Regions from separate parts of the Glutamicibacter sp. V16R2B1 genome, predicted to be linked through region 1. Evidence: riboswitches for the same ligand, from Rfam matches in the RefSeq annotation. Region 1 holds a riboswitch; each other region holds the start of a gene.

Region 1 (9,757 bases):
CGCCCGCAGCCGCGCATAGGCCGTTACGGTTCCGGCCCCGGTGGCCGCACTGGTCAGTCCCCGGACCCGTCCGCCAATGAATTCCAGCGCCAGCTGCGGGTTCGCGCTGATGCGGGCGGCGATCGGCAGGGCGTGGGTGATCACCAAGGTGTCCTCGCCACCCTGCTGGGCGATCAGGCCGGCCAGCTCGGCGGTGGTGGTGCCGGCATCCAGCATGATCGAACCGCCAGCGGAGGGCAGCAGCTGTTGTGCGGCCCGGGCGATGGCCTGCTTCGCCTCGGCGTGCAGGGTGCTGCGGTCGCTGTGGCTTTGCTCCCGGGTGCTGGCCGCGGCCAGCCCGACCGCCCCGCCGTGCACCCGGCGCAGCAGGCCGTCGGTTTCCAGCAGCGCCAAATCCCGCCGGACGGTTTCGCGGGTGATGGCAAAACGTTCGGAGAGTTCCGCGACGGAGACCTTCCCGTGTGTTTCCACCGCTTCGGTGATGAGCCGGTGTCTCTCTTCGGCGAACATTCCTGCCTCCCGTATGCGTGAGCTGTCCCACAGTGATCTGTGTTTGTATGACTTTATGCCTGTTTGTGTGGCATCGTCAAGACATTTGGGGGCTAAAAGTTGGCGTTATGTCTGCTTATCTGTGCTTTGGGGCTCTTATTCGCCCTGCGGGGCCACTGGCTGCGGGGCGCTCTCGTCCAGCGGGTGGGCGATTTCGTCCCGCCAGAAGCGGCCGCACCACCAGGCGATGACGGCAAAGACCGGGGAGGCCAGGCCCGCGAAGATGAAGATCTCCCGCGGCGCAACGAGCTGGCTCAGCGGTCCGGTGACGGCCATAGAGACCGGCATCAGGGCCAGGGAGACGAAGAAGTCCAGGCTGGAAATCCTGCCGAGCAGGTGCGCCGGCACCCGCCGCTGCAGCAGCGTGCCCCAGGTGACCTGCCCAATCCCGTCGGTCAGCCCCACGATGAACAGCAGGATCACCAGGCACCACAGGGCCGGGACGAAGCCCACGGCAACCAGCGGCAGGGAGCCAAAACCCCAGCAGGCCATCATGATGCTCAGGTAGCGCCGGGGCATGCGCAGCGTGGCGGTGGCCATTGACCCCAGGGCGCAGCCCACGCCGTAGGCGGCCAGTGCGGAGGCGAAGTCCGTCGCGTCCCCGCCCAGCCGGTCGCTGACCTCGAAGGGCAGCAGTACTTCGAAGGGCCCAATGAACGTGAAGACCGCAACCACCGCGAACAGCAGGGTCCAACGCAGCCACGGGGTGCCCACCGTGTAGCCCACGCCCTCCCGCAGCTGGTGGATGATGCCGCCCCCGGCCTGCTGCCCGCTGCCACCGGCGGGCCGGTCATAGGCCGGGGCATGGGAAATGCGGCGCAGAGTCAGCAGGGCCGCCACGTGGGTTACCGAAATCCCGGCAATAGCGTGGGCGGGGGAAACCGAGGCCACCAGCACCCCGGCCGCCAACGGACCCAACGCGGTCTGCACCACCGGGCGCACCGTGCCCTCGATGCCGTTGGCCGCCAGCAGCTCGGCGGCCGGCAGCATTCGCGGCAGCAGTGCCGAATAGGCCGGATAGAAGAACGCGGCCCCGGCCCCGGAGAGGAACCCGGCCAGCACCAGGTGCCACAGCTGCAGGCTGTGGGTCAGGGCCAGCGCCGCCGTGGCGCTCATCACCAGCAGTGAGGCGGTTTCCACCAGCAGCAGGATCTTGCGGCAGGAGTACCTGTCGGCCGCGATCCCGCCCAGCAGCACCAGGCCAATCAAGCCGAGCGAGGTGGCCGTGGCGACGCTGGAGAGCTGCACCGGACCGCCGCCGAGCTGGCGCACCTGGTAGACCATGGCCACCGCCCACATGCCGTGGGCCAGGGTGGAGAGCACCAGGGCGCACGCCAACACGGTGTAGTCGCGGCGCGCGAAGGGCCGCAGCAGGCGGATCGCGGCGAATGGCTTGGCGCCCATGGCGCACTCCTCGGGTCGGTGATTTGTCTATCGTCACCGATCCGATTGATATTTGTCAATCACTATTTGCCGGCCCGCCGCCCCGCCTGGCCGGCAGCCTGCGGCCGTGGCGGGGGCAGCGGGCAAGCGCTAGGCCAGCAGCTGGCGTTTGGAGGAGATCATCCCGGTGTTGAACCCGGCCAGGCGCAGCCCGCCGTGGAAGCGGGCGTGTTCGATCTTCACGCAGCGGTCCATGACCACATTCAGCCCTGCGGCCTCCGCGCGCTCAGCCACCTCCTCGTGCCAGGAACCCAGCTGCAGCCACAGGGTCTTGGCCCCCACGGCCAGGGCCTCGTCCAGCACCCCGGGCAGGTCATCATGCTTGCGGAAGACCTCAACCAGGTCCGGGGTCTCGGGTAGGTCCGCCAGCGACTTGTAGACCGGTTGGCCCAGGATCTCGTCCACCACCGGGTTAATGAAGTACACCCGGTAGTTTGAGGAGGACAGCAGGTAGGTGGCCACGAAGTAGCTGGCCCGCGAGGGCTTGTTCGAGGCCCCCACAATCGCGATCGAGGTGGTCTCGCGCAGGATCTGGAGGCGCTGCGCGGCGCTGGGGCCCTGCCAGGTGCGTAGTGCGGTGCTCATTAGTTCGCTCCCTTCCCGGCCGGCACGGCGCAGGCCGCTGCGTCATAGGACGGCATCTCGAATTGGTGCTCCGGCTCCGGCTGCTGGGCGGCGCTCAGTGCCTGGTCCAGGTCCCAGATGATGTCCTCGACATCCTCCAGGCCCACCGACAGGCGGATCAGGTCCTGCGGCACCCCGGCCGCCTGCAACTGCTCCTCGCTCAGCTGCTGGTGGGTGGTGGACCCCGGGTGCAGCACCAGGGTGCGCGCATCACCGATGTTCGCCAGGTGGCTGGCCAGCTGCAGGGCCTGGATGAACTTGGCCCCGGCCTGCCGGCCGCCCTTGATTCCGAAGCTGAAGACCGAACCCACACCCAGCGGCAGCAGCTTGCGCGCCTGCTCGTGCTGGGGATGGGAGGCCAGGCCCGCATAGTTCACGTAGCTGACCCGGTCATCGGCCTCCAGCCACTGGGCCACCTGCTGGGCGTTGGCCAGGTGCGCGTCCATCCGCTGGGCCAGAGTCTCCACGCCCTGCAGCAGCTGGAACGCGGACTGGGCCGGCAGGGAGGGACCGAAATCGCGCAGCTGCTCACTGCGCAGCTTGGTCAAAAACCCGTACTCCCCGAAGTTGCCCCACCAGGAGACGTTCCCATAGCTGGGTACCGGCTCGGTCATGGTGGGGAACTTCCCGTTGCCCCAGTTGAAGGTGCCCGATTCGATGACCACCCCGCCCAGGGTGGTGCCGTGACCGCCAATGAACTTGGTCGCCGAATGGATCACGATGTCCGCGCCGTGCTCGATCGGACGCAACAGGTAGGGCGGGGTCAGCGTCGAATCGACCACCAGCGGAATGTCGTGGCGGTGCGCCACCGCCGCCAGCCCGGCCAGGTCGGCAATGTCCCCGGAGGGGTTGGCAACCACCTCGGTGTACACCGCCTTGGTGTTCGACCCGATCGCGGCCTCGAAATCGGCCGGGTCGTTGGAGTCGATGAAGGTGGTCTGAATGCCAAAGCGGCGCAGTGAGACATCCAGCTGGGTGATGGTCCCGCCGTAGAGCTTCGCAGAGGCGACAATGTGGTCCCCGGCCTGGGCCAGCGCGGCAAAGGTGATGAACTCCGCCGCCATGCCCGAACCGGTGGCCACCGCGCCGATCCCGCCCTCCAGGGAGGCCATGCGCTCCTCGAAGGCGGCCACTGTCGGGTTGCCGATGCGGGAGTAGATGTTCCCGTACTTCTGCAGCGCAAATAGGTTCGCCGCATCATCGGTGTCCTTGAATACGAAGGACGTGCTTTGGTAGATCGGCACCGCGCGGGCGCCGTGTTCGGCATCGGGGGTTCCGCCGGCGTGCAGGGCACGGGTGCGGAATCCAAACTTGTGGTCGGCCATGGTGGCGTGACTCCTTATCGGCTCGTCTTCCGGCCCACCGCGGCATTGGCCGGGAGGGCCATCAAGGCAATATCCCGGAATCAATGTCTGTCTTCACTGCACTGGCCCTATGGCCGAAGACAGCTCCATCGTTTCTGGCGGTAGCACCGTATCCACCGGCTGTGGCAGGTTGCTGCGGCGTCATCGAACCAGATCTCTCGGCCGCTCGGGATGGTTACCCCCAGTGTCTCAACATGTGTGAATGTGACCCAAGTTGTGCGTCGAAAGATTGCGCGGCGCGTCACAGGCCCCATCCGGCCATCCGCACCCCGGGGGATTCAGCGCCACCGGCAGTACTGGCTAGACTCAAGAAGTATGAATGGTGCACTGGCTTTGGTTCGACACGGACAAACCGACTGGAACCTGGCAGGCAGGCTGCAGGGGCAGACGGACATCCCGCTCAACGCGACCGGGCGGGAACAGGCGCGCGCGGTCGGCGCCCGGCTGGCCGATGAGGGCTGGGATGTGGTCCTGGCCTCCCCGCTGGGCCGCGCCCAGGAAAGCGCGCAGATCATTGCCAAGACCCTTGGGGCCCGCACCGGCCCGCCGGTACCGGAACTGGTGGAGCGCGGATTCGGGCCACTGGAGGGGCAGTGCCGCTCGGAGCTGGATGAGGACCTGGTGCAGGAGCTGATGGAGCAGGCCGAACCGCGTTCGGCCGTGCTGCGCCGGGCAGTGCCGGCCCTGCTCCAGCTGGCCGCCACCCACCCCCAGCGGCGCATCCTGTGTGTCAGCCACGGGGCGACCATGCGCATCATCCGCGATACCCTGCTCGGACGCCGCCTGCCCCAGGGCGTGGAGAACGGGGAAGTGGTGCCCCTGGACCTGGGCGAACTGCGCGAACTGGAACTGGCCCTGCGCGACGGTGACCCGGTCGTGGTCTAGGAACAGGGCCGGCCCCCACCGCCCGGTGGGTGGTCGCAGGAAATCCGGCCAAAGACCTCACGAAAAGCTGTCCCGCCACGTTTACATGGTGAGAGCCAATCACCAGGAGCACCATGAAGCAGCCATTCGAACAGATCGTGCAGGCCCACGGACTGAGCGTGTTGCGCGTGTGCCGCTCCCTGCTGGATGAACACCGCGCCAAGGACGCCTGGTCGGAAACCTTCCTGGCCGCCCTGCGGGCCTACCCGCAACTGGATCCGGAGGCCAACGTCCAGGCTTGGCTGGTGCGCATCGCCCACCGCAAGGCCATCGATGAGCTGCGCCGCCAGCGGGGCGAGGATCTGGAAACCGACCCCGCCGCACACGCCCCCTCGACGGAGGCCGGGCCGGAAGGCCGGGCCGAAAACCTGGAGCTGTGGCAGCTGGTCAAGCAGTTGCCGGAAAAACAACGCTTGGTCGTTGCGTACCGCTATTTGGGTGGATTGGACTACCGGCAGATCTCCCAGATTCTTTCCGGAACCCCGGAAGCAGCGCGGCGCGCCGCCGCCGACGGGATCAGCAATCTGCGACGCCGAATGGACGCCGGATCAGCAACTGGAGGAAAACCATGAGTCAGCTTGATGGCACCGCCCCGCTGAACACCCCGCCGACCGAGGTTGAGCAGCGCCTCCTGGCCAGCCTGCACGACCGGCTGGAGCAGGCCGCCCACCGGGAGCACCTTACCGACGCGGTGTACCGGATCGTGCAGTCGCCCCTGGGCCCCCTGTTGGTGGCCGCCACGGAGGTAGGGCTGGTGCGGGTGGCCTTCGCCTCGGAGGAGCACGAGCGTGTGCTGGAACAGCTCAGCGAAAGCCTGGGCGCCCGGATCCTGCGCTCGCCGGGCGCATTGGACACCGCGGCCCGGCAGCTGGAGGAGTACTTCAGCGGCCACCGCACCAGCTTCACCCTGCCGCTGGATCTGCGGCTCTCCACCGAATTCCGGCGCCGGGTCCAGCTGGAACTGGGCCACATCGGTTACGGACACACCCTGAGCTACCGGCAAATGGCCGAACGCATCGGAAAGCCTGCGGCCGTACGGGCCGTGGGGTCGGCCTGCGCCACCAACCCGCTGCCCATTGTGCTGCCCTGCCACCGGGTGCTGCGTACCGATGGTTCGCTGGGGGGCTACCTGGGCGGGCTGCAGGCCAAGCGGATCCTGCTGCAGCTGGAAAACCCGAACGGCGCGCGGCAACCCTCCACCCTGTTCTAGCTCCCCATGCGACGCCCGGGGTGCCGGCGCTTGCGTGGGAGGGCGACCGCCGATTCCACGTGAAACAACCTTGAGAGGCTGATAGCGTCACCGACGTGGTGTGATAGAGGTTTGTCGCCACGACGAGAGAATGTTCGACAAACGATTTCGTTTGCCATCCGACCCTGTTGTCCTCCCGCCAGGGTCGGGAGTACGGACCGGATCAGGCATCGATGACCAGGTCCGTGCTCGCGGTGGAGCAACAGGGCAGGAATTTTCCGGCTTCGATTTCCCGGGCCCGGATCCCGCCCTGGTGGTTCATGTCCACCTCACCGGAGAGCTTGATGACCTTGCAGGAGCCGCACATGCCCTCCTGGCAGTTGGCCCCGATGCGCACCCCGGCCTGTTTGGCGACCGGCAAAATCCGCTGGTCGGGGTCGATGCGCACCTTCAGGCCGGACTTGAGGAAGGACATGGTCAAACTGCCTTCCCCGACGGTGGCAAACTCCTGGGGGTCCGTGGGCGGTGTGCCGCCAAGGTCAGGTGGCGGCCCGGGCGCCGCATCCGATGCGGAACCACGCCCGCCCTCCTCCGTGGGCAGGGCGCCGGGTGGTCCCGGCGGCGTGGCTGGCGCCGGGTCGTACAGGCCTAGGTTCTGCTGTTCGAATTGGGATTCGGGTGCCTCGGCCATTTCCCCGGCCAGGTCCTCGGCATATGCCAACTCCTGCTGGTATTCCAGGCGGGTCTGCCGGCCCCCCGAGAAGAACTCCATGTGGATGGAGGTGTCGTCAACCCCCACCTCCAGCAGCAATTTGGCCGCGTTGTTCAGGTACCCCTCTGGGCCGCACGCATAGACGTGGCGGCCGTTCGCGTCCGGGGCCACCTGCTCAATCATGTGGCAGGTCAGTCGTCCCAGCATCCATTCCCAGTCCCCGGGCACGGAGCGGTCCCCCAGGGAGTAGTACACCGTGATGCGTTCATCGACCGCCGCAATGTACTCCAGTTCCTTGGCAAATCCGAACCCGCCGGGTTCGGCTCCGTGATACAGCACCACGACGTCGGCCTGGCCGGGCAGGGCGTGGATGGTGCGCACCATGGAGATGATCGGGGTGATGCCCGCCCCGGCGGCCAGGAAGAGAAAGCGCGCGCGGCGCTCGGCGTCGGGCAGGTGGAAGGCGCCAATCGGGCCGAGCATCTCCAGCACGGTGCCCGGGCGCACGTGCCGGTGCACCCACGGGGAGACCAGACCCTGTTCCTCGCGCTTGACGGTGATGTTAAAGGTCCAGGGTTCGGTGGGCGCACTGGAAATCGAATAGTTCCGGTCGACTGGTTCCTGGCCTTCCCCGTGAACGGGAAAGGCGATGTTCAGGTACTGGCCGGAGCGGAACGCCAGCGGGGCCCCGTCGGTACGGCGGAAGACGAAGGTCATCATGCCCCCGGCCTCGGGGATCGTTTCCAAGCATTCGGCGCTGAATTCCTGCGGATGCCAGGGGCCCAGGGCGCGGGCGGCACCGGCGGCCTGGTTCGTGGCCCGCAACACCCGGTTCCAGGGCATCTCCAGGCCGCGGATGCGCTGGATGCCGGAGGCACGGATGCTCGTGGTGGTGACCGTCATGCCAGATGCTCCCGCATCCGCTGCACGTACCAGTTGATGAACGCCTCCACCTGGTACTCGCTTTTCATGTAGGGCCCGGGCTCGTAGGCGGGACTGGCGGCACCGGCCTGGCACAACTCCACGAAGGCCTTGTCCTGCAGGTTGGTCTGCTTCCAGGTGTGCGTCAGGGACTCCACCTCGTAATCCACCCCGGCCTGCGCGTCGTCGGCCACCAGCCAGGTGGTGCGCACCAGGGTCTGGTGTTCGTTGATGGGGAAGACCGCAAAGGTGATGACGTGGTCACCAAGCAGGTGGAACCAGCTGTTGGGCTGAATGTGCAGCGAGCAGCGGCCGAGGCGGAAATCTGGGAGGTCGCCGAGCAGTTTCTTGGACAGCCGGCGCCCGGTGGGCGAGAAGGATTCGCCCTGTCCGTCCAACGGTTCGCGCGAGACGCGGAACCCGGCCGCCCGGGTATCCAACTCCTCGATGACCGCATAGGGCAGCCCATAGCGTCGGCAGCGTTCCTCCAGTGCGCCCTGCGCCTGTTGGTTCCGGTCCCAGACCTCGACCAGGTGCGGCGGCACCGTGCTCTCATTCAGGCCCCAGGTGGGGAAGAGCGCGCAGGCCAGCTCCGGGTGGCCATCGCAGTGGTAGCACTCGCGGTTGTTCTCCATCACCAGCTTCCAGTTGCCCTGTTCAACAATGTTCTGCTGGTAGGCCACCTTGGTGCGGGACAGATCATGGGGCGCGAGGTAGGGCTCGAAGACGGCCGCGGCCCGGTCAAAGTCCTCGGGCGGCTCGGGGGACAGGCAGACGAAGATCAGTCCGGCATAAACCCTGCTGTGTGCCCGTTTCAGCGCGAAACAGCCCTTGTCGAAATCCACTTCCCCGGGGGCCGAGGCGTGAATCAGTTCCCCGTCCTGGGAGTAGGTCCAGGAATGGTAGCCGCACACCAGGTTGCCGGTCGAGCCGGAGGCCTCGGTCAGCACCCGCGCGCCGCGGTGTCGGCACACGTTGTGCAGGACGTTGATTTGCCCGTCGTCCTTGCGCAGGATGATCAGCGAGCTGGGGCCGAAGTCCACGGTGATGTAGTCTCCGGGCTCCGGGATTTCCGCGACACTGGCGGCGTAGAGCCACTGGGTGCCGAAGATTCCCTCCATGTCCAGGGCGAAGAGGGTCGGGTCGGTGTAGAACGGCGCATTGAGCGAATACCCCGAGCGGCGCCGGGCGAAGAGCTGGCGTATTTCCTCCAGCTGCCCGGCGGGCAGGGCAGTGGCAAGGCTGCCGCGGGCCGTGCGCGGCGCATTCATCGAAACAGACATGGGCGGTTCCTTGGAAGGGGGGCGGAAGGGGAGCCTGTCAGCGGCCGCGGCATGGCGGGGACCGCAACGTGAACGGATGTTGTACCGATCACATTAGATGCTGTGAAAGTGCAATAAAAGCGCAAAAACCTGCCGATCATCGTGCACAATATCCGCATGATCGATGCCCGTCTCCACACGCTGCGCGTGTTCGCCACCTGCGGCACCGTGGCGGCCACGGCCGAGCTCACCGGCTACTCCCCGTCGGCGGTCTCCGCGCAGCTGCGCGAACTGCAGCGCTCGCTGGGCATTGAGCTGCTGGTCCGTGACGGGCGGGGCGTACGGCTCACCGCGGCCGGTCGGCACCTGGTGGCCGGTTCGGATGACCTGGTCGCGCAGTGGGAGGGGCTGCGCGCCGCGGCCCTGCGCGCCGATGAGCAGGTGCCGGCGCAGTTTGGCCTGGGCGGGTTCTCCAGTGCCGCCGCGCAGCTGCTTGCCCCGCTGGCCGCCGCGCTGCGCGAAACCCGGCCCACCCTGGCGGTGCGCCTGATCGAGGCCAGCCCGGCACGCTGCTACGAGCTGCTGGTGGCCGAACGCATTGACCTGGCGGTCGTGGTGGCCATGCAGGCAGACACCGTGGGGGAGGAGGACCCCCGCTTTGAGCAGACGTTCCTGCTCAACGATCCGCTGGACGTGTTGGTCCCGGCCGGGCATCGGCTGGCCGAGCGGGTCTCGGTGCGCCTGGAGGAGCTGGCCTCCGAACCCTGGA
Region 2 (9,757 bases), on a different contig from region 1:
CCGGACCCTCCAGCCGCCGGCCCTGGGCGCTGAACCGCGACCCGTGCAGCGGGCAGTCCCAGGTGTTCTGCGCGGCATTCCACTGCAGGATCCCGCCCAGGTGGGTGCAGACCCCGGAAAGCCGGCAGGCATCCGGGTCCTGCGGGTTCTCGGCCACCACCTGGCGCCCCTGGCGGTGCACGCCGGGGCGGTCCCGGGTCTGCTGCGGGTTGGTGGGGGCCGCAAGCATGCGCGCCCAGTCGGTGAGCAGCAGCCGGGCCACGGTGGCGTTCATGCTGGCCGCATCCAGCCACGCACCGGGGGAGCGGTTGCCGGAGCTCAGCTGCCGGGCCCAGGGCAGGTTCCCGCCCAGGATGTCGGAGGACAGGCGCAGGGCGGCGGCCACCGCATTGGTCATGCCCCACTTGTTGAACCCGGTGGCCACATGGATCTGCCCGCCGCTGCCGGGCATGGTGCCCACGATCGGCAGCGCCCCGGCCGCCCGGTAGTCCTGCGCGGACCAGCTGTCGGTGCGTTCGGTGACCGGCAGCTGGTCGCGCGCCCACCGGTCCAGCTCGCGTTCCGCTGCGGCCGGGTCCCCGCGGCCCACCCGGTGGCCGTGGCCACCGACCAGCAGCAGCGGGCCGGTCATGTCCCGGGCGGTGCGGATGGAGTACCCGGCCGAGTCGATGGCCAGGAACATGCCCTCGGGGGCCTGTGCCCCGTCCCGCACCCGGTAGGCCAGGGCGTAGGAGCGGTTCGGCTCCAGCCGGGCGAAGTGCCCGCCCCGGTCCAGCACCGGGGTGCCGGTGGCCAGCACCAACTGATCCGCATACAGGTTCCCGGTGGGGGTCTGCACCCGGATCGGCGCCCCCTGCCCGGCCTTGAGCATCCGGGTGTGCTCAAAGATCTTCCCGCCGCGGCTGCGCAGTTCCTCGGCCAGCAGGCCCAGCACCCGCATCGGATCCAGCTGCGCCTGTTCGGGCAGGCGCAGCGCCCCGGCCACCTCGAACGGCAGCGGCACCTGGCCACCGGGCAGTTCCTCCACCATCACCCCGGCCTCACCGCTGGCCGCCGCCTCGGCCCGCAGCCGGGGCAGCGATGCGCGGCGCAGTGCGAAGGTGTACGCGTCCTGGTGCTCCACCTGCACCGAGTTCTCCTCCAGATAGCGCAGCAGCCAGGACTGCCCCTCCCGGTTCGCCTCCACATAGGCCCGCAGCGCCGGAATCGACTGGCGGCGGCGGATCTGCTGCAGCGTGCCGCCCTGCAGCAGGCTCAGCTTGGCGGTGCTGTGCCCGGTGGTTCCGGCGCCCACCGTCTGCGCCTCGATCACCGCCACCTGCAGCCGCGCCCGGCTGAGCAGCACCGCCGTGGTCAGTCCGGTCAGCCCGGCCCCCACCACCACCACATCGTAGCGTCCATCGGATTCGAAGTCATCGGTGTTGATCTGCGCGCTGGTGCGCTGCCATGTCGAGGTCATGATCCCTCCTGAAGGATTGGGTTGCTCGGGCCCGCCACATGTCGATGCCCTGACCGTAGCCACGCAAGCACCAGCACCCAACCCCTCCAAGGGACTTTGAAGCTGGGGATGGCGGAGTACTCCTACGCAATCGCGAGCGCAGAAAGTACCAAGCTCGCTTTGAAAACTCATAGATGTCCATGGGTGGCGCGTCATATGACGAATTGTGCGGTCATATTGATCCGTCCCAGTGTCATGAAATCCGGTGTTTCAGCGTTTTGCTACGACTCATTTCCTTCTGAGTCCGTCGGTGAAGGAGAGGCTTACGGCCCGCCAAACCGAAGTGGTGGAATCGAAGAACACCATCCAGAGCGGCCGAGAGACCTGGCTCGTCGACGCCGCAGCAAGTCCGCTGTACGCGGATAGTGCTACTGCCAGGTTCGATGGAACTGGGATGACCTGTGCGCAGTGCGGTGCGTCCCGGAATTCCTCGGCAACAAGTACGACCAAAAGAGAGGATTTCCGTGACGCGCTCCGTGAAAACCATGGCCCAGATCGTAGGCATCGGGTTGGCTGCGACTACCTTGCTCTCCGCGTGCTCCCTCAAGGAGCCCGTTAGGCCAGCGAGTGCTCCGATCGCCAAGGAGGACATCAAGCCCGTTGCGCAGGCAGAGGTGGCTGATGCGCCTTCCCTGGAAGGCAAAACGGTGGGTATCGCAGCCAAGGATATTGTTCACGACTTCAGCCGAACTGTGTACGAAGAACTACAGGCCAAGATCGGGGAGCTGGGCGGCGAGGTGATTGCGACGCAGGCGGAAGCCAAGGACGACAAACACGTTGCCGACATCGAGAACCTCATCGCTCAATCGCCGGATGCGATCGTGGTGATCCTAGGTGACGCGCAAACGCTGACTCCTGCCCTGGCGAAGGTGGATGAGGCAGGAATCGACCTGTTCACCGTGGATTTTCAAAGTGAGTACTCGAAGAACAACGTCACCAGTGATAACTGGAACATCGGCACGACCTTGGCGCGCACTCTTGCTGAAGACATCGACGGGCAGGGGCGGATTCTCGCATTCAACGGCTTTCCCGGAGTGACTCCATGCCGGATCCGTTACGAAAGCCTCAAGCTCGTGCTGCAGGAATATCCAGAGATTCAGATCATTGACCCTGAACTGCAGGACAAATATGAGGGAACGATCGAGGATGCCAAGAAACAGGTTCAGGACCAGCTACGCCGATTGCCGGAGGGCGAGATCGATGCGGTTTGGTCGTGCTGGGACATGCCCCTGATAGGGGCTGCCCACGCGGTGGATACCTCGAAAGACGCCGACATCGGACTGTACGGAGTAGATGCCGAGCCTGGTGCCCTGGACCTGATCGCCAATCCGGAAAGCTCATATCGCTTCACCGTTGCTCAACCCACGGCTCAGATGGCTGCCCAATCGGCGGTGAACGTCGCGAAGTACCTTGCCGGCCAAACCAGCGAGGTCCCCAAGACGAGTTATGTGGATCCGGTGTTCGTCACCAAGGACAACGTGGAACAGGTGCGCAATGAGCTCGGGATCTGACCTCCTTCTAGAAATGCGGGGAATCACCAAGTCCTTTGGAGCCGTGACCGTTCTCGACCGGGTGTCGCTGAGCCTTCGCAGCGGTGAAGTCTTGGGACTGGTTGGGGAAAATGGTGCCGGAAAATCTACCTTGATCAAGATCCTCACGGGCCTCTACACCCTGGACTCCGGCAGCATCCAGCTGGATGGAGAGCCGGTTTCCATTACTCGTCCGGCGGATGCCGAAGCGAGGGGTATCCGGGTTATTCATCAGGACCGGCACCAGGCCGGACGGCTCACCGTCGCCGAACAGCTATACCTAGGCTCGGAGGTCTTGGGAAGCAGCTGGCGACGAGTTCGCGAAGAACAACAGCGCGCCACCGCCGACATTCTGCGTTGCACGGGTCAAAAGATTGATGGGGCCGCGTTTATCGAGGAGCTGAGTGTCTCTCAACAGCAGCTGATACAGATCACCCGAGCCGTCCTCACCGGGCCGAGGATCTTGATACTGGACGAGCCCACGGCGCCTTTGGCAGCGGAGGAAGTGCGCCAGTTATTCGGTACCATTGCGCACTTGCGTGAGACGGGTGTGGGAATCATCTTCATCTCGCACTATTTGCAGGAACTGCGCGAAATCACTGATCGAATCACCGTGTTGCGTAATGGTCAGAATGCTGGCGATGCCTGCTTCAACGCCGGTGACACCATAGACGACGTCGTGCAGCTGATGGTTGGTTCCGCCGTTTCCGAGTTCGAGTCGGGGCGCCAACCTCGTCGCTGGCTCTCGGAAGAACCTGCATTGGTTCTGAAAAATGTTGGGATTCCAGGCCAGCTCAGCAACATCAACTTGGAAGTGCACCCTGGTGAAATCGTCGGTGTGACAGGTCTTGTCGGTTCTGGGATTGAATCCCTGGCTGATGCCGCTACGAGCAGGACGAAGGCCCACGGCACCATCTGCCTGTGGGGTCAGCGAATCCGGTCCATGGCTGATTTTGTTTCCCGTGGCGGCGGCTACGTTCCAGCTGACCGCCGGGATGACGGGATCTTCATACGCAACACAGTCCGAGAAAACATAGCCGCAGCGAGCCTCAAATCCTTGGGGCGACGGCTGGGATTCACTGCGCTGTCCCGCGAGCGCGAGCAGGCTAGAACGTTGATCCACAAGCTGGACGTCCGGCCGGCGGACCCCGAAGCCGTGGCTTCCCAGCTCTCCGGAGGCAACCAGCAGAAGGTTGTTCTTGGAAAGTGGCTAGCTCACGGAGCCCGCGTCCTGGTCTTGGACCAGCCCACTGCAGGGGTTGACGTCGGAAGCCGTGCAGAGATCTATCGCCAAATCAATGAACTCGTCGATCAGGGCGCTGCCGTACTGGTTGTCACCGTTGATCTAGAGGAACTGGTAGGTATCGCCGACCGTATCGCGGTGCTCTACCGGGGGCAGCTCCTCGGGCAGCTGCCCGGTGCGTCGACAACAACGGATCAAGTGCTTCGCCTGGCCTCCGCCGGGGACACCTCTCTCGACTCACAGGAGCAGGTAAACGCATGAGCATTCAGACACTTCAGAAAACTTCGTCAGAAAGTGGACGCTCAGAGCGTCTGTCGACCATTGCCTTGCGCAGATGGTTCGGCTACGCGGCACTGGGCGCCGTCCTGCTGGTTTTTGTTCTGGGGTCCCCATATTTTCTAAGCGGACAGAACCTCGCCACAATCCTGAGCCAAGCAGCAGTTACAGGCATCGCCGGGGTGGGGTTGGCCGTGGTCATCATCAACGGTGGTGATGACGTGCTCAACGGGGGCATCGACTTATCCAACGGTGCCGTCGCTGGTCTTGCGGGAATGACGACAGCGCTACTCAGTGCGCACGGACACTCGGCTATCGTCGCAGTGGCTGGCGGTATAACCGTGGCGCTAATCATTGGTTCCGTAAATGGAGTGTGTGTGCTCCTGGGATTGCGACCGCTACTGGCCACCTTGGCCACGATGGGCATCGCAACTTCCCTGGAATTGGTGCTGAGCCAAAACATCAAGATCGGACTTGAAGACCCTTTCCTCATTGCACTACGAGACGCTTCGTGGCTCGGCATCCCCATCGCGGCATGGGTTCTCTTTGCCGTGGGGATGCTCGGATGGTGGGGCTTCGGACGTACTCGGTGGGGTGTGAACTGTTACGCGACAGGACAGAATCCCGTCGCAGCAGAAGTCTGCGGTGTATCGCCCAAGCGCTACCGATTCGGCAGCTACATTATTGGGTCTGCGCTCGCCGGCGTAGCTGGTGTGCTGCTATTGACCCGCCTTTCGGCGGCCGTGCCGGGCATTGGCACGCAAATTCTGCTCGACATCATCTTGGTTGCCTACATGTCGACGATTTTCTCCCGACGTCGTCTGGTCTCGGTGCCGGGTACGGTCCTCGCAGCCCTCTTCGTGGCCGCCCTGGGCAACGGATTGACGTTGTTGGGAGTGGCGAGCCAGTGGGTGAGCGGAGCCAAGGGTGCATTGATCCTCTTGGTCTTGGCGAGCATGACCCTACGTGGAAGGAGCCGGGTATGAGCACGAGCCAAACATTGGAACGCGTAAACGCTGTCGACCAGGGAACCCCAACGTTCGGGGGTAGAACAAAGGCAAGTACCTGGAGCCCGTCTCGTTTGATCGCTCCGGCGGCCCTGGGCCTGATCTTGCTGACCTTCTCGGTTCTATCCCCGGTATTTCTCACGGTTGGAAACCTCGTGGGCATCCTGGGGCAGGTCTCGCTGCTGGCGATGGTGGCGGTTGGTTTGACCGTAGTCGTCCGGGCTGGGGGAATTGATCTGTCCGTTGGTGTGTCTCTGGACCTCGGGGCACTGGCCAGCGCCTGGCTGATAGCCGACGGCTACCGGGCCTGGGTTGCAGTTGTTGGCGGACTGCTAATCGCACTCGTTGTTGGAGTGGTCAATGCCCTACTCATCGTTGCCTTGCGGATTCCCGCTTTCCTTGCCACTTTGAGTATCTGGTTCGTCGGGACAAGCGCCCAACAGCTGCTTACCGGTGGTGGCGCTCCGATCTACTTGTCGGCCCCTCGTGTTCCAGAAGGTTTCGCGGTGCTAGGCCGCGGGTACTTCTTGGGTGTAGATGCCGCTGTCATAAACACCGCCGCCGTCGTGCTTGGCGTGGGGCTGCTGATTGGAATTACCCGCTACGGACGAACTCTTACATTGACCGGGGAACAACCAAGCGCGGCTCGCATCAGTGGCTTGCGGACCGCGCCATTACTGTCCAGTGCGTATGTTTTTTGTGCATTGATTTGCGGCTTCGCCGGGGTCATTCTTGCTGCACGAACTAATGGATATGTCCCTGCCAGCGGCCAGGCCTATCTGATGGATGCCATCGGCGCCGTCTTTATCGGCGCGACATTGAGCAGGTTCGGCAGAGTATCGGTGCCCGGCACGATTGTTGGAGTCCTGATCTTTGCCTTGCTCAACAATGGCATGAATCTCTTGGGCCTCTCATTCTTCTGGCAGGGACTCGGCCGCGGCATCGTACTTTTGGCCATCCTCCTACTCGGAGTTTTGCTGCAACACTCCAACAACGCCTCCGCAACGCATTGGACGCGTTGGCTTCGCACCACCAAATCGTCTTAGAAGGGAAACAGCATGAGCAACAGAATTCACTTGAACGCCTTTGACATGACGTGTGTGAGCCACCAGAGTCCAGGCTTGTGGAGGCACCCGGAGAACCGGGCTGATGAGTACAACAGCCTTGAATACTGGGTAAGTTTGGCCCAAACCTTGGAACGCGGAGGGTTTGACGCCCTTTTCCTTGCCGACGTATTGGGAATCTACGATGTATACCGCAATTCCAGCGCGCCGGCCCTGTTGGATGCCGATCAGGTACCGCTGAACGATCCCTTTATGCAGGTCTCGGCCATGGCTGCTGCAACACAGCGTTTGGGATTCGCGGTCACCGCGGCCCTCACGTATGAGCAGCCCTACGCACTGGCCAGGAAATTTTCGTCCCTTGACCATCTGACGCGAGGGCGTATCGGCTGGAATGTCGTAACCAGCTACCTTGAGTCAGCCGCCCGCAATCTTGGTCTTCACCGACAGCTGGATCATGATGCCCGCTACGACATTGCCGACGAGTTCATGGAAGTGGTCTACAAACTTTGGGAAGGCTCTTGGGAGGAAGGCGCTGTCATCAAGGACCGCTCCCGAGGCATTTACACCGACCCAACGAAAGTCCATCCCATCAACCACCACGGCAAGTACTTTGACGTGCCTGGTATTCACCTCAGCGAACCGTCCCTGCAGCGAACTCCGGCAATCTTCCAGGCAGGAGCCTCACCTCGCGGTCGACGCTTCGGCGCTCGGCATGCCGAAGGCATCTTCCTGAATTCAATCAACACAGCTGTAACGCGCCGTCAGACCGATGCGATTCGTGAGGAGCTTGAAGAAGCAGGTCGTTCACGAAACGACGCGAAGATCTACGCATTGATTACAACCGTAGTAGCCGACTCTGATGCCAAGGCGGAACGCCTTTATCGCGAGTACCAGCAGTATGTCTCCCGCGAGGGTGCCATGACTTTCTACGGAGGCTGGTCGGGCCTGGACCTAAGCCGTTACGCGTCCGAGGAAGAGCTCAAGTATCTAGACACCAATGCCGCGCGTTCAGCATTGTCGATCTTTACCACTGCAGACCCCGGTAAATCGTGGACTCCGAATTCCATCGCCGACTACTTGGGGATCGGTGGGATCGGACCTGTGCTTGTCGGGTCCGCCGAAACCGTCGCCGACGAAATCGAACGTTGGGTGGATGAGTCAGGGCTAGACGGTATCAACCTCGCCTACGCAATCACCCCTGGTTCATTCGAACAGTTCACTGATCTCGTTGTTCCGGAACTTCGCAAACGCGGAAGGACCTGGATCGACTACGAAGGTTCGACCCTGAGGGAATACGTTGCCGGATCCGGAAATCTCAGAGTCAACGACCAACATCCAGCAGCTGCTTACCGAGGCGCCTACACCAACCAGCCATCGGCCGCCGACAGCAAGGCCAGCCCGACACCCGAAATCGTTCTGACCGGCAAGAACTAGCATCAGAGAGGTACTCCATGACAAGCACCAACATCGCCCAGGCGACGTTGCCCCGGACCCCGTTTGAAGGGTACGCCTCAGAGGAGGAAATTAACCATTGGGCAGTAGTCGCGCAACAGGTAGCCGACACTCTCGCACTCGATGTCCTAGATCGAGACAGAGCGAATAATCAGCCACGAGCCGAGGTGCAATTGCTGCGGTCTTCGGGCTTGCTGAATCTGCTGGTGCCAAAGCAATATGGCGGAGCCGGTGGACACTTTGAGACAGCGTTTCAAGCCGTCCGCATTTTGGCTTCCGTTGATGGTTCCATTTCACAGCTGTTGGCGTACCACTACTTCAACCAGACGGGGATCGCGTTCTACGCCGCTCCCGAACAGCAGGAAAACTGGTGGCGCTTGACGGCAGAAGGCGGATGGCTCTGGGGCGATTCAGTCAATCCAGTCGATCCGTCGCTAAAACTCACGTACCACGGAAACGGATACGTTCTTTCCGGACACAAGCGTTTTTGCACCGGTTCAGGTGTTGGTGACGTGATCATCATCAATGCCGTGGTCGATGGCGGGCCGAAGCACGGGCAGGATCTTGCTTTTGTCATTGAGGCTGACCGCCAAGGAGTGGAATTGCTTGACGATTGGGATCATCTCGGGCAACGGCTGACGGCGTCCGGATCGGTCAAGTACCACGACGTGCAGATCACGGACGATGACGTTCTGGGTGTCGTCACCGATGAGCCAATCTCCACCCTGCTCACGCCCGGGGTGCAGCTTGGCTTTGCCAACTTCTACCTTGGAGTGGCTGAGGGAGCGTTAGCCCACGGTCGCCAGATCCTGCTGGAGCGCAAGAATGCGTGGCTCTTTTCAGATGCCGAAACCTATTCCCGTGATGCAATTTTCCAGCGGACGATTGGGGAGCTGAAAGCGCGTACGGCAGCAGTGGCAGCACTGGCGGAGAAACTGAACCGCCGCTATGACCGCGAGGTCGGACGTTCTGCGGATCTGACCGCTGAGCAACGATGGGATTTCGCAGCGGCCATCGCTGAATTGAAAGTTGTCTCCACAGAGGTCGGAATCGAAGTGGCAAACCGCATCTACGAGGTGACGGGGGCTAGCTCAACGAAGAGCGATGTGGGGCTTGACCTGTACTGGCGAAATATCCGCACCCATACCCTTCATGACCCGGTCGACTACAAGAAGATCGAAGTCGGCCAGTATTACCTCCACGGGGACACCCCGCCTCTTTCGTTGTATACCTAAAGTTTTTCGAACCTCTCGGAGGCCGAAACCAACAGATTTTCCAGACTCGTTGGCGCCGTCGTTACCGTTCTCTGGACGGCGCCAACGTTCCACTTCATTCAGGAATTGATGATGACTCTTCAAGCTATTAATGCCAACCGCCTGCAGCGCCTGCGCGCCCGCTTCGCGCCAATCTTCGAGTCCATTGCCGCCGGGGCGGTCGAACGCGACCGCACCGGCCAGCTGCCCTTCGCCGAGATCAGGCAACTGGCCGACGCCGGGTTCGGGGCGGTGCGCGTGCCCGAGAGCCACGGCGGCGCCGGAGCGGATCTGGGCGAGCTGTTCGAACTGCTCACCGACCTGGCGGCCGCCGATTCCAACATCGCCCAGGCGCTGCGCGCCCACTTCGCGTTCGTCGAGGACCGGCTGGTGGCCGCCCCCGGGCCGGGGCGTGACCAATGGCTGCGCCGCTTT
Region 3 (9,757 bases), on a different contig from region 1:
AAAGAGTGCAATACGCATAAGAATAACTCTCTCGCTGTGTGGTCTGACCATACTAGGCGCATCTTTCGGATCCCGTCAAGACTTGTTGTGATAGCACTCACCTTGTATTATCGGTGGTCTGACCATATGTGGTCTGACCATCACTAGTAAGGACGCCCACACCGTGTTTACACCATCAACCGAGCCGATCGCCGGCAGCGTGGCCATCTCCGCGCTGGTCGCCCTGATCCCGCTGCTCACCTTCTTTGTCATGCTGGCCGTAGTTAAGGTCAAGGCCCACTATGCCGGACTCAGCTCCCTTTTGGTCGCGATCATCGTGGCGATCTTTGGCTGGCAGATGCCGGTGGGGCTGGCCATCAACTCCGGGGTGATGGGCGTGGTGTTCGGCGCCTTCCCCATCGTGTGGATCGTGGTCATGGCGATCTGGCTCTACCAGGTCACCGTGGTCTCCGGGCGCTTCGAGGACCTGCGCCGGGTCTTTGACGTGATCGGCGGCGGGGATGTGCGCATCCAGACGGTGCTGATCGCGTTCTGCTTCGGTGGCCTGCTGGAGGCGTTGGCCGGGTTCGGCGCCCCGGTGGCGATCACCGCCACCATGCTGCTGGCCCTGGGGCTCTCCCCGCTGCGTGCGGCCAGCGCCGTGCTGATCGCCAACACCGCCCCGGTGGCCTTTGGCGCCGTGGCCATCCCGATCACCACCGCCGGTGCGCTGACCGGGATCCCGGCCGCGGAGATCGGCGCCACCGTCGGACACCAGTCCCCGGTGCTGGCCCTGTTCGTTCCCACCGTGCTGGTGCTGGTCATCGCCGGATGGCGCAGCATGCGCCAGACCCTTCCGGTGACCCTGGTGATCGGCATTTCCTTCGCCATCGCCCAGTGGTTGTGCGCGACGTACTTCTCCTATGAACTGACCGACATCGTCGCCTCGCTGGTGGGCCTGGGCGTTGCGGTGCTCTTCTTGCAGGTGTGGAAGCCCAAGGGCGCCGACGAGGCCCGCGAGCGCATCCTCACCCCCGAGGCGCTGGCCAAGCCGGTGGACGCGAACCGCAACCTGCGCCCGGGGGCGACCTGGATGGCGTTGTTCCCCTACGTGCTGGTGATCCTGATCTTCGGTGTGGCCAAGCTGTGGCGCCTGGGCGTGGACATCCCGGCGGCGCTGGCCGCCACCGACGTGAAGTTCGGCTGGCCGGGGCTGCACGGGAACATCGTGGACGGCAACGGCGAGGCGGTCTCCTCGACGATCTACAACTTCAACTGGCTCTCCACCCCCGGCACCCTGCTGCTGATCACCGGGCTGATCGTGGCCATCGTGTACTCCAAGTTCGATGACGGGGGAAAGTACCCGATCGCCGTGGGCAACGCGATCGCCGAGATCGGGCGCACCGTGTACAACATGCGCTTTGCGGCGCTGACCATCCTCTCGGTGCTGGGCCTGGCCTACGTGATGAACCTGTCCGGGCAGACCATCACCATCGGCACCTGGATGGCCGGGGCCGGCGGCGCGTTCGCCTTCCTCTCGCCCATCCTGGGCTGGATCGGCACCGCGGTGACCGGCTCGGACACCAGCGCGAACGCCCTGTTCGCCAAGCTGCAGCAGACCGCCGGGGTCAACGCGGGCATCGACCCGACCCTGCTGGTGGCCGCCAACACCTCCGGCGGCGTGGTCGGCAAGCTGATCTCCCCGCAGAACCTGGCCATCGCGGCGACCGCGGTGAAGATGGAAGGCCAGGAATCGGTGATCCTGAAGAAGGTGGCCGGCTGGTCGGTGGGCATGCTGCTGGTGCTGTGCGTGCTGGTCTACCTGCAGTCCACCCCGGTGCTCAGCTGGATGCTGCCGCACTAGGCCCGTGGCCCTGGCCAACGGCGCAACACACTAAAATGGGTTCTGATGTCTACAAAGCCAACTCCGCGTGCCTATCAGGTGGTCCTGGAGGCCATTGAGCGTGACCTGCGAACCGGGAAGCTGAATCTGGGCGATCAGCTGCCCGGGGAGCGGGCGCTGGCCGAAACCCATGGGATCTCCCGGGCCTCGGTGCGCGACGCAATCCGCATCCTGGACGTGATGGGCGTGGTGCGCACCTCCACCGGTTCGGGCCCGAACTCCGGGGCGGTGATCATCTCCAACCCCTCGGCCGGGCTGTCCCAGGCGCTGCGCCTGCACGTGGCGGCCAAGGGCATCCAGGTCCGGGAGATCGTGGAGTCCCGGATCCTGCTGGAGACCTGGGCGGCGCAGATGACCCCGCGCGACCCGATCCACGCCCAACAGGTGATCGAGCGCACCGCGGTGTTGATCATGCGCATGGATGACCCGCAGCTTTCCCGCGACGAGTTCCACCGCATTGACGCCGAGTTCCATGTGCTGCTCTCCTCGATGGCCGGCAACTCGGTGGTGGAGGCGATGATGGAATCCCTGCGCCACTCGATCAGCGACTACGTGGCCTCGGCCATTCCGGACGATGCGACCTGGCAGCCGATCGTGAAGGTGCTGCGCCGCCAGCACAAGGCAATCCACCGCGCGTTTGCCAACAACAACCGGGAACGGGCCGCGCACATGCTGGAGGAACACATCAACTGGTTCTACCAGCAGACCCGCTTCTAGGCCGGGTTCCGGACCCGGCAGCTTCCTTGCCGCCAGCAGGCGCCGTCCCCCACCAAGGGGGACGGCGCCTGCTGGCGGTTTGTGGTCCGCGGCCGGTTCAGTCCAGCTGCAGCGGCAGCGTGGAGTACCCGCTGCCGGGGTAGTGGGCCCGGGCCGGTGCCTGGGCGCCGGGAGCCGGGGCAATGCTGCTGGTGCGCTTGAGCAGTTCTTCGACCAGCACCCGCAACTCCAGCCGCGCCAGCGGCGCCCCCGGGCAGATGTGGATGCCCGCCCCGTACAGCAGGTTCAGCCCCGGGTCCCGGTCCAGGCGGAACTCATCCGGGTCCCCGAAGACGCTCTCATCGCGGTTGGCCGAAGCCCACACCACGGTCACCCGCTCACCGGCCGGGATCAGCCGCCCGTTGACCTCCACATCCCGGGTGGCCACCCGACGGTTGGCAATCAGCGGGGCGTGCGCCCGCAGGATCTCGTCGTTGGCCGCCCCGATCAGCGAGGGATCCTCGCGCAGACGGGTCTGGATTTCCGGGTGGGTGGCCAGAAAATTGGCCAGGATCCCGACACTAGCGGCAATGGTGCTCAGCTCACCGACCGTCCAATTGCGCAACAGGCTGACCAGCTCCTCGTCATTCAGCGCCCGGCCGTACACCTGCTCATGCAGCAGTTGGGTGGTCAGGTCCTTCGGCGCGCGGTGGCCGGCCTCGCGCCGCTGCTGGAGCAGCTGGCGAATGTATCCGTCAAACTCCACGGCGATGGCCTTCATCGCCGGTCGGTCCTGGGCCAAGGTGGCCGTGCGGTTCTTCGCGGTCCAGGCGCGCAGCGGTTCCTCCAGCTCCCGCGGCCACCCCAGGAACGCGCTCTGGGCGCGCAGTGCATAGACCTCGGCCAGCTGCTCAATCACGTCGACCGGTTCGTGCAGCGGCAGCTCCCGGAGCAGGCTGAGCGCCACTTCCCGGCACACCGGCTCGAAGCGGCGCATCAGCTCCGGGGTGAAGTAGCGGTCATTGACCGCCCGGTAGACGGTGTGCTCCGGCGGATCCATGCCATTGGGCACGGTCAGCCGCTGGGAGACGGCGTTGCTGAACGTTTCCGGATCATGCAGCACCCGCAGCGCATCTTCGTGCCCCAGCACCGAGTAGCCGAGGAACTCGCTGTGGGCGACGGGGCACTGGGCCCGGAAGCGGTCGTAGGCGGCAATCTGGTCCTCTAGCACCTCCGGGGACCGTGGGTCCCAGTCCGGCGCGGCTGATGCTGACATGCTGCTTTCCTCCAATGCTCGCCTGGCCTCAGGCTACGCGCTGGCAGGCGGACCGGACAAGGCCCTGGCTAGCGTCCGGACACGAGGACGTTGACGCTCACCGGTACCGGGTTCTTGAAAACGTCCAGCACCGGGCAGTGCTCATCGACCACCCGCTGCAGCTCACGATAGCGCTCGGTGGATTCCGGACCGGTGAGCTGCACATCCAGCTGAACACCGGTAAAACCGGGGCGCACCGACGGGTCGGCGCCGAACAGGCCGTGCACATCCAGATCTCCGTTCGCGGTGACCTTGATGTCATCCACCTGGATCCCCAGCTGCTGGGCGTAGAGGCGGTAGACCACGATCTGGCAGGAGGCCAGCGCGGCCAGCGCGTACTCGACCGGGCTGGCGGCCGCGTCGTCCCCGGCCAGCGGCGCCGGCTCGTCGACCTGGAAGGTGTGCCGTCCGGCCTTGATGTCGCTGGCCACCGCACCGGTACCGCTGCCGGTGACGGTGAAGGACAAGCTGCCGTTGGCGGGGTCGGCCGACAGCCGTTCGTTCCATGCCTGCGCGGCGGCATCCAGTCGCTGGGCGCGGTCCTCGGCGAGGGTCAGGGTGCTGGTCATGGGAAATCTTCCCCTTTCTGGCGCAAGGGGGCGCCATCGCTTACGCTGCTGGCCTTCAACAGCGTCGAATCATCACCTGGGGCACCCCGCACAATGGCGCAAATAGGGTTGCCGTCCGACCAGCCAGGGCTTGTACGGTCGGAACTCGTGATTCAGTGCTTCTGTTCTATCCCGCATCGGGCGGGGTGGACAACGAGCCGCGTCATGTTTCGTCATCCCGTCATGTGCGGAGGTAGGTCACGTTCGGGCCGGGCGATGGGGGAGCACGGCGGTGGACCAATGAGGTATTGCCTCCAGCAGCACCCCGGCCCTCATGGCAAGCGGCACCACGCTGCGCACCCTTTGACTGCGGCTGCGGTTAACCGGCGTCGGCGGCGTCGGAGTTGTCGTTCAAACGGTGCAGCAGATCGGCGAAACGTTGCACGTCCTCGGTGGACCAGTCCTCCAGCTTGTCCCGCAGGCGCTGGCGCTGCGCCTGGCCGCTGGCGTACCAGGCGTCGCGCGCCCGCTCGGTGATGGACACCAGCTGGGCCCGGCCATCCTTGGGATCCGCGGTCCGGGTGATCAGTCCCTGGGTCTCCAACTGCTTGACCAGCCGGGAAATCGTGGCCTTGTCCAGCTGCAGCGATTCGGCAAGGAACCCCTGCTGCTGGGAATCGTGATGCACTAGGATCGCCAGGATCCGGTAACCAGGGGCCTGCAGCTCCGGGTGGATCGCTTTGGCGCGCTGCACCAGGGTCTGGCGGGCGCGGAACAAGGTCGTGGTGAACTCTCTTTCCACCGTGGTGAAAAGTTCTTCGTCATGCATGGAACCATTCTAGGCGGGCGCACACCCCGGCCATGATCTGCCCCGACCTGTTCGGGCTTCCCACGCCGGAACAGGAAACGCTGGCCCAGGGATACGCCCAGCGGGACGTGACCGAGCTACTACGTGAGCGTCCGCAGAAGGTGACAAGATGAGAAAGACTAATTTTAGAACCGAAGGAGAAGCAGTGAGCTACACGGTGGGTCCAGTCGACATGATTCCGGTCGGTGAGGCGCTGAAGGTCGAATCCGATGACAGCGGAGCCAAGGAGGACATCGCCATCTTCCATGCGGAGGACGGCAACTTCTACGCCCTGCAGGATGAGTGCACCCACGAAGTCGCCTCCCTGTCCGAAGGATGGATTGAAGACTGCGAAGTCGAATGCCCGCTGCACGCTTCCCGGTTTAACCTCAAGACCGGCAAGGTCCTGTGCCTGCCAGCCTATGTTGATGCGCGCACCTACAAGGTGGAGGTCATCGACGGGATGCTGGAGCTGCACTTCTAAATGGGTTCAGTGCATATCGTCGGGGCCGGGGTCGCCGGTTTCTCCCTGGCCCACACGCTGATCCAGGCGGGCTATGCCGGACACATCACGCTCAGCGATCCGGAGGGGCTGCCCTACGATCGCCCGCCCCTGAGCAAGACGCTGGAACGGGTCAACCTCGCACCCCCGGCATGGTTTATTGAGCATTCGGTGCAGCTGCAGCCGCAGCGCATTGACCAGGTCCAGGCACCGGAATCCGAACAGGACTGGCTGGTGCTCGCCACCGGAACCACGCCAAGGAGACTGCAGGTGCCCGGGGCCGAACATGCCCGGGTGATCCATACGGCCAAGGACGCCGAGGACCTGTCACAGAAGCTGTCCTTCGGCGCCTTCGGAACCCAGGTGGTGGTCATCGGTGCCGGGCTCATCGGGGCCGAATTCGCCGCCGCGGCCCGACAGTTCGGCGCCATGGTCACCTTGATCAGCAACCAGCAGGTGCCGCTGGTCACCGCCTTTGGCGAACCCATGGCCCGCCAGCTGCACGAGGACCATCGGCTGAACGGGATCCGGGTGGTGACCGGGATGGCCGAGCGGATCACCGAAAACAGTGTCGAGGTCAATCAGGAGAGCATCGAGGCCGACGTCGTGGTGGCCGCGATCGGGGTGGAGCCGAACCTCACCCTGGCCGACACCCTGGGCCTGGAAACGAACAATGGCATCATCGTGGACGCGGGCATGCGCACCAGCGTCCCCCAGGTGCTGGCGATCGGGGATGTGGCCCGCGAGGCCGGTGCCCGCCCCCTGCGCCACTGGGACCGGGCCAATGAGGATGCTGCGCTCGCCGCCGCAACGATCATGGGCACCAGCGCCCCACGGCGCAAGGTGCCCTGGTTCTGGTCCGACCGCCACGAATCCCACGTGGAAGTCGTCGGGGACTTCACCGCGGTGGCGCGCACCGTGGCCCGCCACACCCGGCAGGGCAAGATCCAGGTGCTCTTCGGCCTGGATGGGCAGGACCGCCTGGTGGCCGCCTCCATGGTCGATGGCGGGCTGATGGGCCGGGCCGTGCGAAAATTGATTGAACAGGAGATCACCCCGCCCATCACCGACCTGGAAGATCCGGGGATCACTCCGCGCAATCTGGGTCGCAAACGGTAGGCGGGTACGCAGCAGCATGGAATCTAACAAGGCAGTCGAAGCACTCCGGACCCCCACCGCGCGCGTGGGCGTCGGCTGGATCGCCGCGGTACTGATTGTGCACATCGGCATCAACGTCGGCTTCTTCGCACCCATCCAGGTGTTGCTGGGACTGCACTCCGAGGCGATCTCCCCGCAGCAGAAAAACGCCACCCTGTCGCTGGTGACCGGTGTGGGCGCGGTTGTCTCGATGATCGCGAACCCGTTGTTCGGCGCCCTCAGCGACCGAACCACCTCCCGCTTTGGCCGCCGCATCCCCTGGATCGTGGCCGGTACCCTGGGCGGTGCGCTGGCCCTGCTGCTGATGTCCACCGCACAGACCGTCACGGTGCTGGTGCTGGGCTGGGCACTGATGCAGGCCGCGGGCAACGCCGCGCTGGCCGCGGTGCTCGCCGTCGTACCGGACAAGGTCCCGGTCGCCCAGCGCGGCACCGTGGGTGGGCTGATCGCCCTGGCCCAGACCCTGGGCATCCTGGTGGGCGCCGGCATCGGCATGGTCGCCGCCAGTGACCTGGTGTTCGGCTACGCGATCGTCGCGGTGGTGATTGCCCTGTGCTCGGTGCCCTTCGTGCTGCTGCGCCAGGACGTGGTGCTGCCGGCCAGCGCCCGCGAGGAGTTCGCCTGGGGCAGCTTCCTGCGCAGCTTCTGGATCAACCCGGTCCGCTACCCGGACTTCGGCTGGGCCTGGCTGACCCGCTTCCTGCTTTACCTTTCCAGCCAGCTGATCCTGGTCTACCTGCTGTACTTCCTGCAGGATGGGCTGAACCATCCCGAACCGGCCGCCGGGGTGCTGGTGCTCAGCAGCATCTACGCCGGTTTTGTGATCCTCTCCTCGGTGGTGGCTGGCAAGCTCTCCGACCGGGACGGCAAGCGCAAGCGCTACGTGGTGATCTCCTCCCTGATTGTGGCCGCCGCGGCGCTGGTCATGGCCGTGGCCCCCTCCTTCCCGGTGGCGATCGGCGGAGCGGTGCTGCTCGGACTGGGATTCGGATCCTTCCTGGCGGTGGACTACGCGCTGCTGACCCAGGTGCTGCCGCACGCCGATTCCCGGGCCAAGGACCTGGGTGTCATCAACGTCGCCAACTCCCTGCCGCAGGTCTTCGCGCCCCTGATCGCCTGGATCGCGGTGAGCTGGCTGGGCGGGTACCCCACCTTGTTTGTCTGCGCCGCGGTGGTCAGCGTGGCCGGCGGGCTGCTGGTGCGCCGCATCAAGATGGTTCCGTAGGCGCGTTGCCATGATGCAGTGGATCGAGGACGCGCCCTACCTGGTGACGTACCTGTTCTTCTTCCTTGGGGCGATGATCCGCGCGAACACCACCTACTGGATCGGACGCAGCATCGCCGCGGGGGTGAAGCAGACGCGTTTCCAGCGGGTGCTGCGCGGCCCGATCTACCTCAAGTCCCAGGCCCTGCTGGCCCGGTGGGGCGTCTTCGCCGTGCCGCTGAGCTTCTTGACCGTGGGGGTGCAGACGGCGGTGAACGCGACCGCCGGAATCACCCGGATGCCGCTGCGGCGCTACCTGCCGGCGGTGATTGTCGGCTGTCTGATCTGGGCGTTGGTGTACACCACCGTGGGCCTGGCATTCATCTATGCATGGATCGCGCTGGACTGGCCGTGGCTGGTGGGCATCGTGCTGCTGGTGGCGCTGGTGCTGTGGCTGATCCTGCGTCGCAGGAAGCGCGCCCGCCGGGTAATAGGCCCGGAAGAAATCAAGTGAGACCTATGATGGTGAATCACAACGTCAGTCAAAGGTGCAGGTATCGGCACTGCGGGCCGGCGCCCAAGTGCCGAACCAGGGGAAAGCAGGTGCGACAGTGGTGAATAATCCGGTCTCGGCCGAGATCAAGCGTGCGCAGCTCGATGAGCTGGACCGTAAACTGCTCAGGCTGCTGTCGGAGAACTCCCGCCGCACGAACAACTCCCTGGCCGAGGAGCTGGGCATCGCCCCCTCGACCTGCCTGGCCCGGCTGAATCAGCTGCGTGATACCGGCGTGATTTCCCGGTTCACCATCGAGGTGGATCCGCAGGTGCTCGGACGAGAGCTGGAGGCGCTGATCTTCGTTCGCATCCGTCCCGGCGCCCGGCACCTGATGTCGACCTTCGCCCAGGACATGCAGGCCAAGCCCGGAGTGCGTCAGCTGTTCTTCCTGGGCGGCGCCGACGATTTCGTGCTGCACGTGGCGGTGCGCAACTCTGCGGACGTGCGCCAGTTCGTGCTCGACTACCTGTCCTCGAACCCGGCCGTGGCGACCACCCAGACCTCACTGGTCTTTGAGCACAGCCACGGCAGCGCCGAATACTGAAGTCCCGCAGCAAAACGTCCAGGGCCGCACCACGGTGCATCCCTGGACGTTTCGTTGCTCAGGCCTTCGGAACCGGCCACTGAAGTCCGTTGAGCGTTAGGAGACGATCTTGCTCATCGGGGTGTCTCCGTCAAAGAAATTCACGGTCTGGCGGATTCCGGCATTGTGGGCCAGCACGTACGCGATCATTTCCGCAACGTTTTCCCGGGCGGTGCGCCCCTCGGTGCCCGCCGGTTCGTGCCCGGAAATGCGGCCGCGGCTGTCGGCCAGGCGCAGCTTCTTTGTAGCCGGCTCCAGGGTCAGGGCGCCGGGCCCGAGGATGGTGTACTCTAGGCTCGTGCCGCGCAGGTACTCATCCGCGTCGTGCTTGGCCTTGGCATACGGGTAGAACGAATCCTTCGGGTCCAGGTTGTCGACGTCCACCAGGGCGCGCGCGTAGGAGACCATGACATAGCGGTTGACTCCGGCCTGCTTGGCGGCTTGCATGGTGCGCACCGCCGCCTCA

What was found. Region 1 has a riboswitch for S-adenosylmethionine ahead of FDN03_RS04525 (O-acetylhomoserine aminocarboxypropyltransferase/cysteine synthase family protein). Riboswitches for the same ligand answer to the same signal wherever they lie in the genome.
Region 2: linked by a shared signal. The riboswitch ahead of FDN03_RS09360 (substrate-binding domain-containing protein) and the one ahead of FDN03_RS04525 (O-acetylhomoserine aminocarboxypropyltransferase/cysteine synthase family protein) in region 1 are both predicted to bind S-adenosylmethionine.
Region 3: linked by a shared signal. The riboswitch ahead of FDN03_RS08215 (OsmC family protein) and the one ahead of FDN03_RS04525 (O-acetylhomoserine aminocarboxypropyltransferase/cysteine synthase family protein) in region 1 are both predicted to bind S-adenosylmethionine.

Annotation. Positions count from the first base shown of each region.
Region 1 is NZ_VATX01000007.1:81,957-91,713, reverse strand. It holds gene FDN03_RS04540 (DeoR/GlpR family DNA-binding transcription regulator) at 1-510, opposite strand, end outside; gene FDN03_RS04535 (MFS transporter) at 646-1,953, opposite strand; gene FDN03_RS04530 (CoA-binding protein) at 2,083-2,577, opposite strand; gene FDN03_RS04525 (O-acetylhomoserine aminocarboxypropyltransferase/cysteine synthase family protein) at 2,577-3,941, opposite strand; SAM riboswitch class I at 4,064-4,158, opposite strand; gene FDN03_RS04520 (histidine phosphatase family protein) at 4,296-4,865, shown strand; gene FDN03_RS04515 (sigma-70 family RNA polymerase sigma factor) at 4,979-5,476, shown strand; gene FDN03_RS04510 (methylated-DNA--[protein]-cysteine S-methyltransferase) at 5,473-6,114, shown strand; gene FDN03_RS04505 (iron-sulfur cluster-binding domain-containing protein) at 6,317-7,708, opposite strand; gene FDN03_RS04500 (aromatic ring-hydroxylating dioxygenase subunit alpha) at 7,705-9,009, opposite strand; gene FDN03_RS04495 (LysR family transcriptional regulator) at 9,166-9,757, shown strand, end outside.
Region 2 is NZ_VATX01000013.1:67,790-77,546, forward strand. It holds gene FDN03_RS09355 (FAD-dependent oxidoreductase) at 1-1,459, opposite strand, end outside; SAM riboswitch class I at 1,798-1,888, shown strand; gene FDN03_RS09360 (substrate-binding domain-containing protein) at 1,963-3,009, shown strand; gene FDN03_RS09365 (sugar ABC transporter ATP-binding protein) at 2,993-4,531, shown strand; gene FDN03_RS09370 (ABC transporter permease) at 4,528-5,532, shown strand; gene FDN03_RS09375 (ABC transporter permease) at 5,529-6,599, shown strand; gene FDN03_RS09380 (LLM class flavin-dependent oxidoreductase) at 6,612-8,051, shown strand; gene FDN03_RS09385 (acyl-CoA dehydrogenase family protein) at 8,069-9,304, shown strand; gene FDN03_RS09390 (acyl-CoA dehydrogenase family protein) at 9,416-9,757, shown strand, end outside.
Region 3 is NZ_VATX01000012.1:183,385-193,141, forward strand. It holds gene FDN03_RS08195 ((Fe-S)-binding protein) at 1-18, opposite strand, end outside; gene FDN03_RS08200 (L-lactate permease) at 164-1,843, shown strand; gene FDN03_RS08205 (FCD domain-containing protein) at 1,889-2,599, shown strand; gene FDN03_RS08210 (cytochrome P450) at 2,697-3,854, opposite strand; gene FDN03_RS08215 (OsmC family protein) at 3,923-4,462, opposite strand; SAM riboswitch class IV at 4,494-4,615, opposite strand; gene FDN03_RS08220 (MarR family transcriptional regulator) at 4,821-5,270, opposite strand; gene FDN03_RS08225 (bifunctional 3-phenylpropionate/cinnamic acid dioxygenase ferredoxin subunit) at 5,455-5,772, shown strand; gene FDN03_RS08230 (FAD-dependent oxidoreductase) at 5,773-6,909, shown strand; gene FDN03_RS08235 (MFS transporter) at 6,926-8,173, shown strand; gene FDN03_RS08240 (VTT domain-containing protein) at 8,184-8,666, shown strand; gene FDN03_RS08245 (Lrp/AsnC family transcriptional regulator) at 8,767-9,252, shown strand; gene FDN03_RS08250 (SDR family oxidoreductase) at 9,349-9,757, opposite strand, start outside.